Regions from separate parts of the Mangrovibacillus sp. Mu-81 genome, predicted to be linked through region 3. Evidence: riboswitches for the same ligand, from Rfam matches in the RefSeq annotation. Region 3 holds a riboswitch; each other region holds the start of a gene.
The links. Region 3 has a riboswitch for S-adenosylmethionine ahead of V6B33_RS19840 (LLM class flavin-dependent oxidoreductase). Riboswitches for the same ligand answer to the same signal wherever they lie in the genome.
Positions count from the first base shown of each region.

Region 1: linked by a shared signal. The riboswitch ahead of V6B33_RS19290 (Na+/H+ antiporter NhaC family protein) and the one ahead of V6B33_RS19840 (LLM class flavin-dependent oxidoreductase) in region 3 are both predicted to bind S-adenosylmethionine.
Region 2: linked by a shared signal. The riboswitch ahead of V6B33_RS04770 (O-acetylhomoserine aminocarboxypropyltransferase/cysteine synthase family protein) and the one ahead of V6B33_RS19840 (LLM class flavin-dependent oxidoreductase) in region 3 are both predicted to bind S-adenosylmethionine.
Region 4: linked by a shared signal. The riboswitch ahead of V6B33_RS00445 (homoserine dehydrogenase) and the one ahead of V6B33_RS19840 (LLM class flavin-dependent oxidoreductase) in region 3 are both predicted to bind S-adenosylmethionine.

Region 1 is NZ_JBAJHU010000013.1:45,781-49,963, reverse strand. Features, by position in the region: gene V6B33_RS19295 ((S)-benzoin forming benzil reductase) at 1-416, shown strand, start outside; gene V6B33_RS19290 (Na+/H+ antiporter NhaC family protein) at 479-1,795, opposite strand; SAM riboswitch class I at 2,018-2,123, opposite strand; gene V6B33_RS19285 (MFS transporter) at 2,405-3,577, shown strand.
Region 2 is NZ_JBAJHU010000002.1:211,710-215,892, reverse strand. Features, by position in the region: gene V6B33_RS04780 (DUF302 domain-containing protein) at 1-161, shown strand, start outside; gene V6B33_RS04775 (trans-sulfuration enzyme family protein) at 577-1,713, shown strand; SAM riboswitch class I at 1,800-1,923, shown strand; gene V6B33_RS04770 (O-acetylhomoserine aminocarboxypropyltransferase/cysteine synthase family protein) at 2,164-3,459, shown strand; gene metX (homoserine O-acetyltransferase MetX) at 3,575-4,183, shown strand, end outside.
Region 3 is NZ_JBAJHU010000015.1:7,925-12,107, reverse strand. Features, by position in the region: gene truA (tRNA pseudouridine(38-40) synthase TruA) at 1-283, shown strand, start outside; gene rplM (50S ribosomal protein L13) at 450-887, shown strand; gene rpsI (30S ribosomal protein S9) at 910-1,302, shown strand; SAM riboswitch class I at 1,878-1,982, shown strand; gene V6B33_RS19840 (LLM class flavin-dependent oxidoreductase) at 2,153-3,526, shown strand; gene V6B33_RS19835 (sodium:solute symporter family transporter) at 3,566-4,183, shown strand, end outside.
Region 4 is NZ_JBAJHU010000001.1:85,039-89,221, forward strand. Features, by position in the region: gene V6B33_RS00430 (ABC transporter ATP-binding protein) at 1-140, shown strand, start outside; gene V6B33_RS00435 (sensor histidine kinase) at 201-1,298, shown strand; gene V6B33_RS00440 (response regulator transcription factor) at 1,276-1,959, shown strand; SAM riboswitch class I at 2,215-2,325, shown strand; gene V6B33_RS00445 (homoserine dehydrogenase) at 2,477-3,730, shown strand; gene V6B33_RS00450 (aspartate kinase) at 3,776-4,183, shown strand, end outside.

The DNA.
Region 1 (4,183 bases), on a different contig from region 3:
TGTCGCCCATGATTGTGACGAATGAAATGCTGATGGCTTCGCAAGGATCCAGTAGTCAGCTGATCATGGTCAACGTCAGCTCAGGGGCAGGGAGCAGACCTGTTTACGGCTGGAGTACGTACTGTTCCACGAAAGCGGGAATCAATATGCTGACAGAAACCGTGAGCCTGGAGCTTTCAAAGAACGGGAGCCGGCATAAAGCCATTGCTTTCAGTCCAGGGGTAATGGATACCGATATGCAGGGTACAATCCGTTCCTCTTCGGAAGAATCATTTGCAGATGTAGAAAACTTTAAGAGATACAAAGAGCAGGGCATGCTGAGAGACACGGATACAGTCGCAGAGGTCCTGGTGAAGCTTGTAACCGAAACAGAAATCGAATCAGGCAAGCTTTATCATGTGAATGATTTATTGTAATTCTGTATTGACAATACAAAGAAAGAGACAAATCTCAATTAAATGAGATTTGTCTCTTCTTTTTACGAGCGTACTGTGCTCGGTTCGGCTGCTTTGGATCGTGTGAACTTCGGCAGTGCGAATCGGATCGCCACCAGACCGCATACTGCTGTCAGGATTGGATAGAAAGCATATGGAATAACGCTTACTGGTGATATTCCTGCCGTTTCTGCAACCAATAATGCCTGTGCTCCATAAGGGATCAGGCCTTGAACGGAGCAAGAGAATATATCCAGAATACTAGCAGACTTACGGGCGTCTACTCCATAATTGTCACCGATCTCTTTTGCCAGCGGACCTGCAATGATAATAGAAATCGTATTGTTCGCCGTGCAAAGATTCGTTGAACTGACAAGTCCTGCTGTTGCCAATTGTGCTCCCTGCGGTGATCTGATCCTGCGGGTGGCAAGATAAAGCAGCGCCTGGATGCCCCCGTTATAGCGGATAAGTTCAACCACGCCGCCGATCAGCACAGTCAGAATGACGATTTCCGCCATGCCGGTCATTCCATCGGCAATGCTTCCGAAATAACTGGCAGGTGTAAAGCTTCCATCAATAAATCCGATGATTCCGGAAAAGACAATTCCTCCAAATAAAACCACGAACACATTCAAACCTGCCAATGCACCGATGATGACTCCCAGGTAAGGAAGGATTTTCACCCAATTATAGGTCTGTGCGTCTACAGTTGAATGATTTCCTGCGGTTATAAAGAATAAGATCACCATCGTAAGAATCGCTGCAGGAAGAACAATAAAGAAATTCACCTTGAATTTATCTTTCATCTCCGTTTTCTGTGTACGCACGGCTGCTATCGTTGTATCAGAAATGAACGATAGATTGTCACCGAACATCGCTCCTCCGATGACAGTAGCCATCGCAATAGGCATGGCGATGTCAGTACCTGAACTGATCCCGACACCGATTGGGGCAAGTGCCGCGATCGTACCCATTGAAGTACCCATGGATAGTGAAACGAACGCTGCAATTAAAAATAATCCAACAATCAGTAGATTTTCTGGAAGTACAGATAGGGCAAGGTTCACCGTTGAATCAACGGCGCCCATTTTTTCTGCTACTCCCGAGAACGCACCGGCTAAAAGGAAGATGAAGACCATGATCATAATATCAGGGTGTCCTGCACCTTTAGCAAAGCGTTCCACTTTAGCATTCAGAGATTCCTTTCGATTCATGAGAAGCGCCGCAACAGCAGCGATAATAATGGAAACTAATACTGGGAAAGCGTAAAAATCTCCTGAAAGGATTCCCGCACCCAGAAAGAGTGAAACAAATATGAGTAATGGCAATAATGCCGACAGTTTACCTTTTTCTTCAAACATTCGAACAACTCCTTTTGACAATTGGCTTTCGTGATGAATTTTTATGGGATGGACATTTACCGGCAATACTACTTCAGGCGACGAATGTTGACGGCGGCCAGCAAGCCTGTCCTATCGGTACCAATTTCAACGACCTTTCATTATCCGGGCCGATAAAATAGTAACGATAAAAATAAAAAACCTCTTCAAATTAAGAAGAGGTTTCCAATATGAGAAACACTCTCCTTATCTTTCAAGCATCTCTGCTTGCTGGATGTGGCACAGCACTCGAATTGAGTCCGCTGCCGAGACATCACAGGGCCAGTCCCTCCGTCTCTCTGGATAAGAAGAATTATCCTATTCATTTGTGAAATTATACTTACATACTTTAAGACGTTTAAGAAAAAAAGTCAAACGGGAATTTGTTTTCCTTTTCTAAGGGACAGCGAAATCAGTGCATCCGTCATTGTTGAATGGGAATCTGGCAAGTTGATTACTATGGGATTTTTCCATCAAATCAGCCGTTCAACAGGTGAAAAGATGTATCCAGAAAAAGGAATGATTTTATTTACAATTACCTTGAATAGGACTAGTATTATAGGGATAAAAAAACATCTGGGGGATACGGAAGTGGAAAGAACGATACGAAATCAAGTTTTTACACTGCAAGGTTTTTACTTTTTAACCTTTTTTGGAGTGGGGAGTTTATATCCGCTGTTAAGTGTATATCTGAGTGAAAGTGTGGGATTGAATGGATACCAGATCGGGACAATCATGTCGATCGGGCCGATCATGATGATATTCTTTCAGCCGGTCTGGGGGATGGTAAGTGACGCGACCAACCGGCCTACACAGGTGCTGGCCTTTACTTCATTGGTTGCCGGCATATTTGCCCTCGGGTATCTTATAACCGATCTTTATTACGGACTGCTTCTGATTGCAATACTCGTTGCAGTTTTTCAGAGTGCGATTATCCCGGTTTCAGATAGTATCAGTCTGAAATATACGAGTAAAGTCCGTTACAATTATGGAAATATTCGTTTGTTTGGTTCATTGGGGTTCGGTGTTGCCGTGTATGTGATGGGAAGATTATCGGAAGGTTTCATAGGACCGACCATCATTTTCTACGCCTTCTTCATCTGTCTTGTGTTTTCAGCCGTACTGGCTTTCCGTTTCCCGAAGGAACGGGCTGCGGCAAAGCTTGATTTGAAAGCTGGGATGAAGGAACTATTCGCACTGAAGAAATTTTTGATCTTTTTGGCCGTCACGTTCATGGTGTTCGGTCCGAATCTCGCGAATAATACGTACTTCGGATTATTCGTTGAAGACTCCGGCGGAACATATGCCGGAATCGGTCTTGCATTCTTGATCGCCGTACTATCCGAAGTGCCTTTCATGAGAGTGGCAGGCAGCTGGATTGACCGCTTTGGTTTATTGACGGTAGCGGCTTTGGCAGGAGCTGCGTCCTTGATCCGCTGGCTGTTCTACTTCACGGAACCAAGTCTTTGGCTTGTGTACAGCTCAGCTGTCATGCAGGGTCTCGCAATCGGTCTATTCGTTCCGGCAGGACTGCGTTATATAAGGGAAATCACCCCAGCTCATATCACAGCTACAGCGGTCACCATTTATTCGGCAATCGGAAATGGTCTGGGAAACTGGTTCAGTACCTTTATCGGCGGGTTCATTCTCGAAACATTCTCCATCTATGCAGTCTATTTATTTTTTGCACTCCTCTCATTAATCGGCATTGTCCTTTGCTTTGTATTGATGAAAGAAGAGAAGAAAGAAGTTCTTGCCTATTAACTGCGTAAAAGCTGAATGAGAAATTTTTAAAGTGGTTCTGTTTTGAAGTACAAAACATGAATGACCAGTGCTTATCGTATAGTAATTCGCACCGGAATTAAAATGGAAAATGCTTGGAGACATATTAATATGCTCCAAGCATTTTTTCATCCTAAGATTCGCATTGGTTGGCGATTTCCAAATCTACAAGAATATCCAGAAAATAAGCTACTAAAATAAGGGAAGAAACTCCTCTTATTGAGGAAACAGCACGAAAAACAGAGTAAATAGAGGTGAAAATTTCCTCTAATTACTTCAAAAGCATGAAAATGGAACGTTCTTCTTTGCCTTAACGGGAAAAACTGCCCTTATATCCCTCGAACCTAACCCTATTCTGATGGATAACGGAAAAAACTTCCCTTATTTAAACAATCAAAGACGTTACTCACAATAAAGGATGAAAAAATCTGCCTCTTTTATCTGCCTCTAGAAATCAGCACCCACCTCCTGCTAGTTAAATAGCATCCGCAGCACACCAAGTGGGATAACAATTCGCATGTGAATTTTCATGCTACATAAATAAGCTTATGACCCTGTTAAAAGGGGTTCAAAGGGCAGATTTACTTA
Region 2 (4,183 bases), on a different contig from region 3:
ACTTCCTGCCGTGTAAGGTGACCGTCTACACAGAAAACGGCAAGACGAAAGTGGGCATGGCCAAACCAAGCAAACTGATCGAGCTCGTCGATCATGATGAACTGAAAACGCTCGCGCTCAATATTGAAAATCGCTTGATCGGTTGTTTGGAACGAGTGTAGATGATGGGCGAGGAACCTGCTGTGGAAATTGCGGCAGGTTTTTTGTTTTGAAATTGACATGATTCTATCATTTTTCTCTGTAAGATTAGGATAAATAAGTATTCGGCATGAAATTAAACAGTGAAATTGTACGGCTGAGATTAAGAATTGCGCTGCTTTACAGGATAATTGTGCCACTTTTTCAATAATTGCTCTGGTTACTAGATAATTGCTCCCCTTCCACAATATTTGAGCCGCATATGAATTTATTGCGCCGGATTCCAGATAATTGCGCAACTTGTCGAAAAATCTCCAAGCCTACAACCACATCCTCCAAAAAAATAATCCGACAACCGAAACATTTCTCTTCCTCACAATCTTCTGAATATGATACACTCTTCTAAAGCCAATTGATCTAAGAGGAAGGATGACAATCATGAAGTTCACAACAAAAGTCGTACATAGCCAGTTAAAAGGAACCGGGGATATCCGCAGCAAGACGACCCCGATCTACCAGACTTCCGCTTTTTCATTTCAATCACTGGAAGAGCTTGAAGGTTTCTATGAAGGAAAATCACCTTACCTCTACACGCGGACGGGGAATCCGAACACGGACGAACTAGGTCAGATGGTAGCTGCACTTGAAGGCGCGTCTGCCGGGGTTGCGACATCTTCAGGCTTGTCGGCGATTCTGGCTGCTGTACTTGCGGTTGTGAAATCCGGCGACCACATCGTAGCAGCTGAGGACCTGTATGGAGGCACCTTCCATATGCTGAAGGAAGAGTTGAAGGGGTTCGGAATCACGACAACTTTCGTCGACTTCACCAACCGTGAAGAAATTGAACACGCCATCACACCTCATACTAAACTGCTTTACAGCGAAACAGTCACCAATCCATTCATGAGGGTGGAAGACATCCCACAGTTGGTGGAGCTTGCCGAAAAACATCAGCTCAAAACGATCATCGATAACACATTCGCTACTCCATACTTGCGACAGCCTTATCTTGAAGGAGTCGATCTCGTTGCTCACAGTGCCACCAAATATATCGGTGGACACAGCGACATCACGGCAGGCGTCGTGACCGGGAAAGAAGACCTCGTAAAAAAAGCAAGGGAAAAAGTAGTCAACATGGGCTCCAATCTAAGTCCATTTGAAGCATGGCTGACTGCAAGAGGGGCAAAAACACTTGGCCTCCGCATGGGTGCGCAGGCCCATAACGCCGGCCAGCTCAGTGAAAACTTAAGAACGAATCAACACGTAAAACATGTATATTACCCGCATGATCTTTCTGAAAAAGGTAACGGAGCGATCGTGACCATCGAGCTAGATGCATCATGCGATATCAGTACATTCTTCAAATCTCTCGGCTGGATCAAAATCGTGCCGACCCTTGCAGGAGTGGAAACGACCGTCTCCTATCCGCTCGGCACTTCACATCGGGCACTGCCGAGAGAAGCACAGGAAAAATTGGGCATAAACACATATGTCGTGCGAATATCTTTAGGAATCGAAGACGCAGAGGACATCGTCACCCAATTCAACGAAGCAATCACAAAATGTATAAAATAATTAAAAAAATCAGAAAACACTCTTGACGTTGAGTGAAGATGCCTTTATAATTCATTTCAACGCACTACTTATTGACAACTTAATCGCTCTTATCCAGAGAGGCGGAGGGACTAGGCCCGATGAAGCCCGGCAACCTTCATGCTCGCAGGAAGTTCTGCGACTGCATGAAAAGGTGCTAATTCCTGCAGACATTTGTCTGAAAGATAAGAGGAGGACCGCCTATTAAATTAGACCCTCTTCTTAGGAAGGGGGTTTTTGATTTTTCCTCTTCTCTTAAAAAATTCCTAGAATGATTGCCGGGTCGGTGAAGGCAGCTCGCTACTCACTACTCACCATTTCGCAAGTCTGATGAATCCAAACCCGAAACCGCCAATCTGCAAGCATTCAAAACATTACTACGCAAAAAGTCAATGGAAAACCAACAAACCAAATTGCCAGGAGGAATTCATTATGACAAAATCATTCGATGTAGAAACGGTATTACTTCACGGGGGCCAGGAGCCCGATCCATCAACAGGTTCACGTGCGGTGCCGATTTACCAGACGACTTCATATGTATTTGATAACAGCGAACACGCTGCGAAATTATTCGGTCTTGAAGAGGAGGGGAATATTTACTCCCGTATCATGAATCCGACGGTCGATGTTCTTGAAAAGCGGATTGCCCTGCTGGAAGGCGGGATCGGCGCTCTCGGTGTTTCTTCCGGGATGGCTGCGATTTCGTTGTCCATCTTGAATATCGCTGGAGCAGGGGATGAAATCGTCGCTGCTACGAATCTATACGGCGGAACATACAACCTCTTCTCCACGACGCTTCCGAAGTACGGCATCAAGGTGCACTTCGTCGACCCGACCGATCCGGAGAACTTCCGGAACGCGATCACGCCGAAAACGAAGGCTGTTTTTGCCGAAACGATCGGAAATCCGAGCCTTCACGTTCTTGACATTGAAGCTGTTGCGAAAGTGGCGCATGACAACGAAATTCCACTGATCATCGATAACACATTCGCCACTCCGTATCTCACCAAGCCGATTGAATGGGGAGCGGACATTGTCATCCATTCCGCCACGAAATGGATTGGCGGCCACGGTACAGCGATCGGCGGACTCGTGGTCGACGGCGGCAAGTTTGACTGGAATAACAAGAAATTCCCGGGCTTTGTAGAAGAAGATCCAAGCTACAATGGAATCCGCTTTGGAATCGATGTCGGCGAAGCAGCTTTCATTACAAAATTAAGGGTCCAGCTGCTGCGTGACTTCGGGGCGTGCTTAAGCCCGCAAAACGCGTTCCTGCTCCTGCAGGGGCTTGAAACGCTGCACCTGCGAATCGAAAGACACACGGAAAACGCATTGAAAATCGCTGAGCACCTCAATCAGCACAGCGGTGTGGCGTGGGTGTCCTATCCAGGTCTCGAACAGCATCCGTCACATGCACTGGCTCAAAAATATCTGCCAAAAGGAGCAGGCTCGATCGTCGTCTTCGGCATCAAAGGCGGAAGGGATTCCGGACGCAAAGTCGTGGACAACATCACCCTCTGGTCACATGTGGCAAACGTGGGGGATGCAAAGTCACTCATCATCCATCCTGCTTCGACAACCCATCAGCAATTGAATGATCAGGAACTGCGTTCAACCGGTGTTACGGAAGAATTGGTACGCTTATCGGTCGGATTGGAGTCGGCTAAAGACCTGTTGGAAGACCTGGATCACGCGATCGAAGCGGCACTGGCTGCATCACCGGTATAATCCGGGCGATTTCAATGGCCACGCATTTGAAAATAAAAAATAGAACAATGGGGGGCGGACAGCTCAATCTGACCCTCTTCCCCCCCAATCACTCACCAAAAAAGGAGGCGACGGAATGGAGAACCCGCACACCAGTAACACACAATATGAAGTGAACTCCATTACGATCCCATCCCTGACCTTGGAATGCGGCAGCACGCTTGAACAGGTGGAGCTTGTGTATGAAAGGCTCGGCAGGACGGAAGGACCGGTCATCCTTATCTGTCACGCACTCACTGGCAATCACCTTGTAAAAGGGACGCCGGACTGCAAAGGGTGGTGGGACGGCCTCATAGGTCCCCATTCGTACTTGGATACTGACGAGTACACAATTCTTTCTTTTAACGTGCTGGGCGGCAACGACGGCAGCACCGGTCCGGCATCCATCAACCCCGCAACAGGGAAACCATTTGGCCGACAATTTCCGGACGTCACCGTAAGAGACATGGTCAACGCTCAATATCTTGCTCTGAAAGAACTGTCGATCGCTCATCTTCATGCAGTGGTCGGCGGTTCTTTGGGCGGAATGCAGGCATTGGAGTGGGGCATGATGTACCCATCCTTCGTCGACAAAGTATTCGCGCTTGCCGTCACACCAGCTCTCAGCGACTACGGGCTGGCATTTAATCATATCGGCATCCAGGCGATCGAATCGGATCCCGATTTTCAACACGGTCATTACCTG
Region 3 (4,183 bases):
GGAAGTGGAAGACAAAGTAAGGAATTTATACAGCATCACCATTACCGAACTTGAAGACGGACTCGTTTTTTCCTTCAAGGGAGACGGCTTCCTCTATAATATGGTGAGAATCCTGGTCGGCACCCTGCTGGAGGTAGGTTCTGGTAATATTCGCAGTGAGGACATGAAGAGCATACTTGCTGCGGAAGACAGGAACCGTGCAGGGAAGACCGCTCCACCGCATGGGCTCTATCTTTGGGAGGTAGAGTATGAGAGTGAAAATGAAGAGATTCAATTTAAATAAATCATTTTTTATTAAAACAACTAATCCAGGTGTAACATTCCCTTGACATTCGCTTTAGAACAAGATATTATAGCATATGGTATGTTATTAACCCCACGATAAGCCCCGGAAACTTATTGTGATTTGAAAATAAATACTACGGATTCATTTAATAGGAGGTAAACTCATGCGTACTACGTATATGGCAAAAGCCAACGAAATCGATCGTAAATGGTACGTTGTAGATGCTGAAGGCAAAACTCTAGGTCGTTTAGCTAGTGAAATTGCATCAGTTCTACGCGGTAAACACAAACCAACATTCACACCACACGTTGACACTGGTGATCATGTAATCATTCTTAATGCTTCAAAAATCGAATTGACTGGTAAAAAACTTACTGACAAGATTTACTACCGTCACAGTAACCACCCTGGTGGTTTGAAGCAGCGTACTGCATTAGAAATGCGTACAAACTATTCAGAGAAAATGTTAGAGCTTACGATCAAAGGTATGCTTCCTAAAGGTTCTTTAGGTCGTCAAATGATCAAGAAGCTTCATGTATACTCTGGATCTGAGCATCCACACCAAGCACAACAACCAGAAGTTTACGAACTTCGTGGATAATTAATAAGAGGAGGTTATTATCTTGGCTCAAGTTCAATATTACGGAACTGGTCGTCGTAAGAGCTCAGTAGCTCGCGTACGTTTAGTACCAGGTAACGGTAACATTGTTATCAATGATCGTGAAGTAGAAGTATATATCCCATTCGCAGCACTAAGAGAAGTAATCAAGCAGCCACTAGTTGCAACTGAAACTCTTGGTAACTATGACGTTTTAGTAAACGTACATGGTGGAGGCTATGCTGGTCAAGCTGGTGCGATCCGTCACGGAATCGCTCGTGCTTTACTGCAAGCTGATCCTGAGTACCGCGGTACTCTAAAACGCGCTGGATTATTAACTCGTGACGCTCGTATGAAAGAACGTAAGAAATACGGTCTTAAAGGCGCTCGTCGTGCACCACAATTCTCTAAGCGTTAATTATGGCTTTCAAAGACTCTCAACCTTATTGGGTTGGGGGTCTTTTTTTGACTTTGGCAGAAGTCCAGGTTGGATGGCTGGAGTATGGGAAAGCGCATTTCTCGAAAATTCGGTAGTTCGATCATAAATTTAGGATATTGCTCATAAAATCAGAATTTCGATCATATATGAGTTTTTTCGATCAAAAAACAAAAATTTCGAGCATAAACCTTGATAACTACCCAGCATTGTATAATAGGCATTGTTCATTTTTTCAAGTAAGTAAACCTGCACCCCTCCATTTGTACAATCACTACTAAAAAGATTAATTATGACTATATTCTATACTGAAAATAGTTCAATATTCCTTAAGAAAGGTGAAATAGAATCCCGAGTAATTCTCGATCAATCGTTGAATAAATCAATCTCTTTACCGAAAGCGGATAAAAAAATTTGAAAAAGTTCAGTAAGCGTTTCCAATACCGAACCTGTGACCATCCTCACAAATACCCGTTTAAATAAATTTAAATTCTGATTTGACAGATTATTTTGACTCCGTTATGATAATCTACATTCAACTAACTCAATAGAACATTTCCTTATCAAGAGCCGGGGGAGGAATCTGGTCCCGTGATCCCGCAGCAACCGTTACGTTGTAACAAGGTGCTAATTCCAGCAAGCGTATGCTTGGAAGATGAGAGGGCGTTATAAATATTAAAACCTCTTCCTCATCGGGAGAGGTTTTTTATTTTGAGAAGTGTTGGAGTCCCTGCAAGTGGAGAGCCGGTGCTTCTAAACCGAGTAAAATCATAAGAATAGTTTTATTTAAAGTGACTCTTAAGCCACGGACAAAAAGTGAAGAGGAGATGCAATGATGAAAAAACAGATTCATTTAAACGGCTTTATACAAAACTCACCGTCCCCGCATTCAACAGGATTATGGAAACATGAAAAGGATCGTGGAACATCCCATAACAGCTTGGCTTATTGGATTGAAGCGGCTCAAACGTTGGAACGCGGTAAATTTGATGCGATGTTCATTGCAGATGTGCTTGGCACGTACAGCGTATACGAAAACAGTTACGATGCGGCTGTCAGGGGTGCGGTGCAGCTTCCGGCTCATGATCCGCTCATCCCTATTTCAGCCATGGCTGCTGTCACGGAGCATCTCGGATTTGCACCGACCATCTCCACGACGTACGCACAGCCTTATTCACTGGCCCGCCAACTATCAACTCTAGACCATTTAACAGGAGGCAGGGTTGCCTGGAATGTGGTGACGTCTTATTTAGAAAGTGAAGCTGTTAACCTCGGACTTTCCGGAAGGCTTCCTAAGGAACTCCGATATGACCGGGCGGATGAATTTCTCCAAGTTGTTTATAAGCTTTGGGAGCACAGCTGGGAAAAGGATGCAGTGGTATATGACAGGGAAAACGACGCGTTTGCGGAACCAAATAAAGTTCATTCGATTAACCATGATGGAGAGTTCTTCAATGTGCCTGGCCCGCATCTTGTGGAACCTTCTCCGCAGCGCACTCCTGTTCTGTTCCAGGCAGGTTCTTCCCCAAAAGGAAGGGATTTTGCAGCCAAACATGCGGAAGCGGTATTCACTAAAAATCATTCGCTGGATGGATTGAAACTATATACAGCGGATATCCGCAGACGGGCGGAGGAACAGGGAAGAAACCAAGGGGACATACTCATCTTCCCGATGGTACTGCCGATCATTGGTTCAACAGAGGAAGAAGCATATGCCAAATATGAAGAATTGACGAACCACGTCAGCTATGAAGGAACGGCTTCTCTTCTATCGGGTCATACAGGTATTGACTTTTCACAATTCGATCCTGATCAGTATATCGAGGACATTGAAACGGATGCCATGCAGGGAAATCTCGATATGTATGGAAAGGACCCTAACAAAAAATGGACGCTCCGGGAAGCGATTAAGAATCATGGTCTTGGAAATGGGACAGTGAAGTTCATCGGTACACCGGAGCAAATCGCAGACAAAATCGAGAATTGGGCAGTAGAAGGCGATGCGGATGGATTTAATATCGCCCAGACGTATTCACCGGGTACATTCGCGGAGTTTGTCGATCATGTGGTTCCAGAACTTCAAAAACGCGGGATTTACCGGAAGGAATACGAGGGATCAACATTGAGGGAGAATATGTTTGGAAAAGGCCATGCGCATTTACGGGAGAATCATCCAGCCAAAAAGCTTACACCTGTTCAAGTTTAGGATAAACCTCATCACACAAGTGAGAGAAGGGAGTAAAGAATGAGTGATTTAGCATTATATACATGGATAGGATTTGCGATATTTCTGGTTGCTATGTTTGCTTTGGGATTTGTCAGTGCCAAAAAAACAAAAAGTGTCAGCGACTTTGCGATCGGAGGTGAAAATCTCGGACCTTATGTACTTGGTCTTTCCTTTGCGGCAACCTATTTAAGCGCAGCTACATTCCTTGGTTACCCGGGGTGGTCGCATGATTGGGGATTATCCAATCTCTGGTTGTTTTTGGCGATTATCGGCGGTGGACCGATCGGCGTCTTGATGGTGGCCAAAAAAGTAAGGAAATTGAATACCGGCCAAAAATCACTTTCCCTTCCCGACTGGCTCGGGGATTTTTATAACAGTGATTTCCTGAGGGTCGGTTCAGGTCTGATTTTATTGTTTAACATCTTTTATATTTCTGCTCAATTTGTTGCAGGTGCCCGTATCTTTGAATATCTGCTTGGGATGTCCTATAAAGGCGGCTTGGTTTTCATCGCAGTGATCGTCGTGCTTTACGTATTCGGAGGCGGGGCATATGCTGACATTTATACAGATGCTGTACAAGCGGTCATGATGGCAGTGGCGGGTGTTTTCATCTTCATATCTGGAATTGTTGTGTTC
Region 4 (4,183 bases), on a different contig from region 3:
GGAAAAAGGTGGTCGAGATGATTGCGAAAGAGGTCAAATCAAGAAACAAGGCTGCACTGATGGTCACCCATGATGAACGGGTCCTCCATCTCTGTGACCGGGTATTATATATAGAAGATGGACGAATAATGGAGAAGTAACAGAAGGGGCTGTCAGTAACGGCAGCCCAGGTTCACATTGTATGGAAAGCAGGTGATGGCATGTCGATAAAGAAGAGGCTGCTCTTATCGAATATCGGAATGATTGTCATTCCCCTTGTCAGTCTTCTAATCGTGGAAATCGTGGTTGGATATGTGTTCTTTTATGTATTGAATGGGAAGAATCTGCAAACTTTCCTGACTCTCCGCTTCGGTGCGCTGGTGGTCATTTTAGTCTTGACGAACGGGTTGCTGACCTATTTTATGTCAAAGAGCATCATAGAACCGATCAAGAAGTTGTCGTTCGCAGCACGAAAGATCAGTGAAGGGGATCTTGATGTTAGTGTGGCGTCTGACAAGAAGGATGAATTGGGGCAATTATCGAATACATTTGAAGAGATGCGCCTGAAGCTGAAGGAAGCAGAGACGGTTCAAAGGCAATACGAGCTGAATCGTCAGGAGCTTATCGCGAGCATTTCCCATGACTTGAAAACACCGTTAACCTCGATCAAAGGGTATGTGAGCGGGATCGAAGATGGCATCGCCGGCACTCCAGACAAGCTGAACCGATACATGGCCAAGATCAAGAAGAATGCCCATGATATGGACGGACTCATCGATGAACTGTTCCTATATTCGAAGCTGGATATGGACCAATTGCCGTTTCAATTTGAAAAGGTCCACCTTGATGCGTATTTTGATGATTTCATCGACGAACTTTCCTTTACTCTTGAAAAGGAACACGGTGAAGCGCTGCTATCCTATGAAAGGTCAGGTTCTTATCTCGTTGAAGCTGACAGGGAAAAGCTGGACCGGGTCGTCAAGAATATCACGCAAAACAGTTTAAAGTATATGAATAAAGAACAGAAAGAAATTCAGGTCATCCTCACGGAGCTTGAGTATGATGTCAAGGTGGAGATTCAGGATAATGGGAGCGGGATACCGGAAACGGAACTGCCCCGTATCTTTGACAGCTTCTACAGGACGGACATCTCGAGAAACTCCGCCACAGGAGGAAGCGGGCTTGGCCTGTCCATTGCCAAAAAAATCATAGAAGGGCACGGCGGGAGCATTTGGGCAGAAAGTAAGCCGGGTATAGGAACAAGCATTTATTTTACATTGAAAAAGGTGAAGGATCATGCAAAACATACTGATCATTGAAGATGAGAAGGATATCGCGGAACTCGAAAGGGACTATCTCGATGTGAGCGGCTTTGCTTGTGACCTGGCATCGACAGGCGGAGAGGGGCTTGCCCTTGCTAGGATCAACACATATAGCCTCATTCTGCTTGATCTGATGCTGCCGGATACGGACGGATTCCAGCTATGCAAGGAGCTCAGGGAATTTCTCGACATCCCGATCTTAATGGTCACTGCAAGAAAAGAAGACATCGACAAAATCAGGGGCTTCGACCGCGGAGCCGATGACTACATCGTCAAACCCTTCACCCCCAGTGAACTCGTCGCACGGGTAAAAGCTCATATTGCCAGATACGAACGCTTGATCAACCGTGACATGAAAAAAGTGATCGAAATCCGGAACCTCGTCATCGATCCGGACTCCCGCAGAGTATTCGTCGACTCAGAAGAAAAAATCGTGACCGCCAAAGAATTCGACCTTCTGTATTTTCTGGCCACTAACCCAAACAGAGTCTTCAGCAAAGAACATCTGTTTGAACGGATTTGGGGGTATGACTCTTTAGGGGATTTGACGACGGTTACGGTGCATATCAGGAAGATCCGGGAGAAGATTGAGGAGGAACCTTCGTCGCCTGTGTTTATTGAAACAATTTGGGGTGTGGGGTATCGGTTTAGATCCTAATTGCATCGGGGAATTAAATAATGGCAGAAAGTTATCTTGGGTAGCTTTAGGCTGTGGATTGTTTTTCAAGTTACTGGTTACTGGTTCCACCGCATACGTTTAAATATCATAGTAAACCGATAGGTAATGATATTATCTGTGTCATTAGAAAGAATTTTTTAAAAATACTAAAAATAGTATTGACGAGGCAATGAATCCTCTTTATAATCCAATTCATACTCAAATAGCAAGTAATACCAAAACCAAACATTATAACTCTTATCAAGAGCGGCGGAGGGATAGGCCCGATGAAGCCCGGCAACCTGCAGGATCAGACTGTAAAGGTGCCAATTCCTACAGATTCCATACGGATCTGGAAGATAAGGGGAGGAGCATGATTATTTAGCCCTCTTCTTAATAGAAGAGGGCTTTTCTGTATACCCTCTTCTTTTCCGCTCTCACTTCCCTCAAGTGGATCTTCATGGAATGAATCAATTCTTAAGTATAAAGTGAAAATTCGATAATAGGAGGCTGAATCATGTCAACGATTAATGTGGCAATTCTGGGTTTCGGAACGGTAGGGCAAGGAGTCTGTGAAGCAATCGATACTCATCAGGACAGATTGAAGGAAGTACTGGGTAAAGAGGTGAAGGTAAGGGCGATTCTTATAAAAGATCCCGCAAAAGAGAGGGACATTGATCCATCCATCAACGTCACAACGGATTTCCAAGACATTCTGGATATCCCGGACCTGCACGTCATCTTTGAAGCGATCGTGGGGGAGGAGCCGAGCTTTACGTATTTAACCGAAGCCATTGAGAAGGGAGTTCATATCGTCACGGCCAATAAAGCGATGTTTGCCAAATATGGTCCCGGGCTATTGGAAAAAGCGGAAAGGAACGGGGTATCGGTTGGATTTGAAGCGACGACAGCCGGGGGAATACCGGTGATCGGCAGTATCAGGCAGCTTCTGAAGGTGAATGAAATCAGACAAATTCAAGGGATTTTAAATGGGACGTCCAACTTCATCTTATCTCAAATGAGAAATAGAGGCCTTGCCTTTGATACAGCCTTAAAGATTGCTCAGGAGAAGGGCTACGCTGAAGCCGATCCGACAAATGATATCGAAGGTCATGATGCGTTCTATAAATTGCTGATTTTAAGTCAAACAGCCTTTGGCAGACAGCCCGATTGGAAGAATATTCGACGTAAGGGGATATCCCACCTGACTGCAGAGTGGATCCAGGCAGCGGAATCTTTTCGATTGCGGTTCAAGCATGCAGGTTCTCTCTTGAGGGATTCAATTGACCGTATCAAAGGTGAAGTAGAGCCCATCCTGGTTCATGACACCCATCCTTTTTACGGTGTGGAGGATGTAGAAAATGCCATATCTCTAAAGGGTAGTCTTGTAGGGAGGATTACCCTGCTTGGTCCAGGAGCTGGAAAATTGCCTACAGGCAGCGCCATGGTAGAAGATTTTCTGTCGTTGATAGAGAGGAAGTACACGGCCTCTGCCGAAAGCATAGCGAGGACCGGGGAGGTTCAGGTTGAGAGCAGCCGCCAATGGGTTCTGAGAATCCGTGAAGAGGATGATTATCAAAACTGGATTTCATCGTTCACTTTAAAGGATCATATTCAGCTTGGCGATTACTTGTACGTATTTGTTGAAGGCAGGAAACATACACTGGAATCGCTTCTTCGGACGCATGATCATATTCAAGCTGTGTCTATTCTGGATGAAATTCCTTTGGAAAATGAAGCGAAGACTGGAGCTGCAATTTCCCAGAAGTAATCTTTAATAAATATGGTCTGATAGAAAGTAGGGGTATCATTGAGTATGATTGTTCAAAAGTTTGGTGGAACCTCTGTTGGTTCAACAGATCGAATCAAACGTATGGTCTTTCATGTCATGAAGGAAAGAGAAAAAGGCCATGATGTTGTCGCAGTAGTATCAGCAATGAATAAAACGACGGATACACTCGTAAGATTGGCAGGGGAACTCTCTGCAAAGCAAAGCAAGAGAGAAATGGATATGCTCTTAAGTACCGGCGAGCAGGTGACGATCTCCCTTTTGACCATGGCCCTGCAGCATACGGGGCTGGAAGCCGTATCCCTGACAGGCAGACAGGCGGGAATCCAAACGGACGGAGTATTTGGGAATGCCAAGATTACCTCGATCGATACCGATCGGATAAAATCGGAGTTATCAAAAGGACGAATCGTCGTGGCCGCCGGTTTTCAAGGA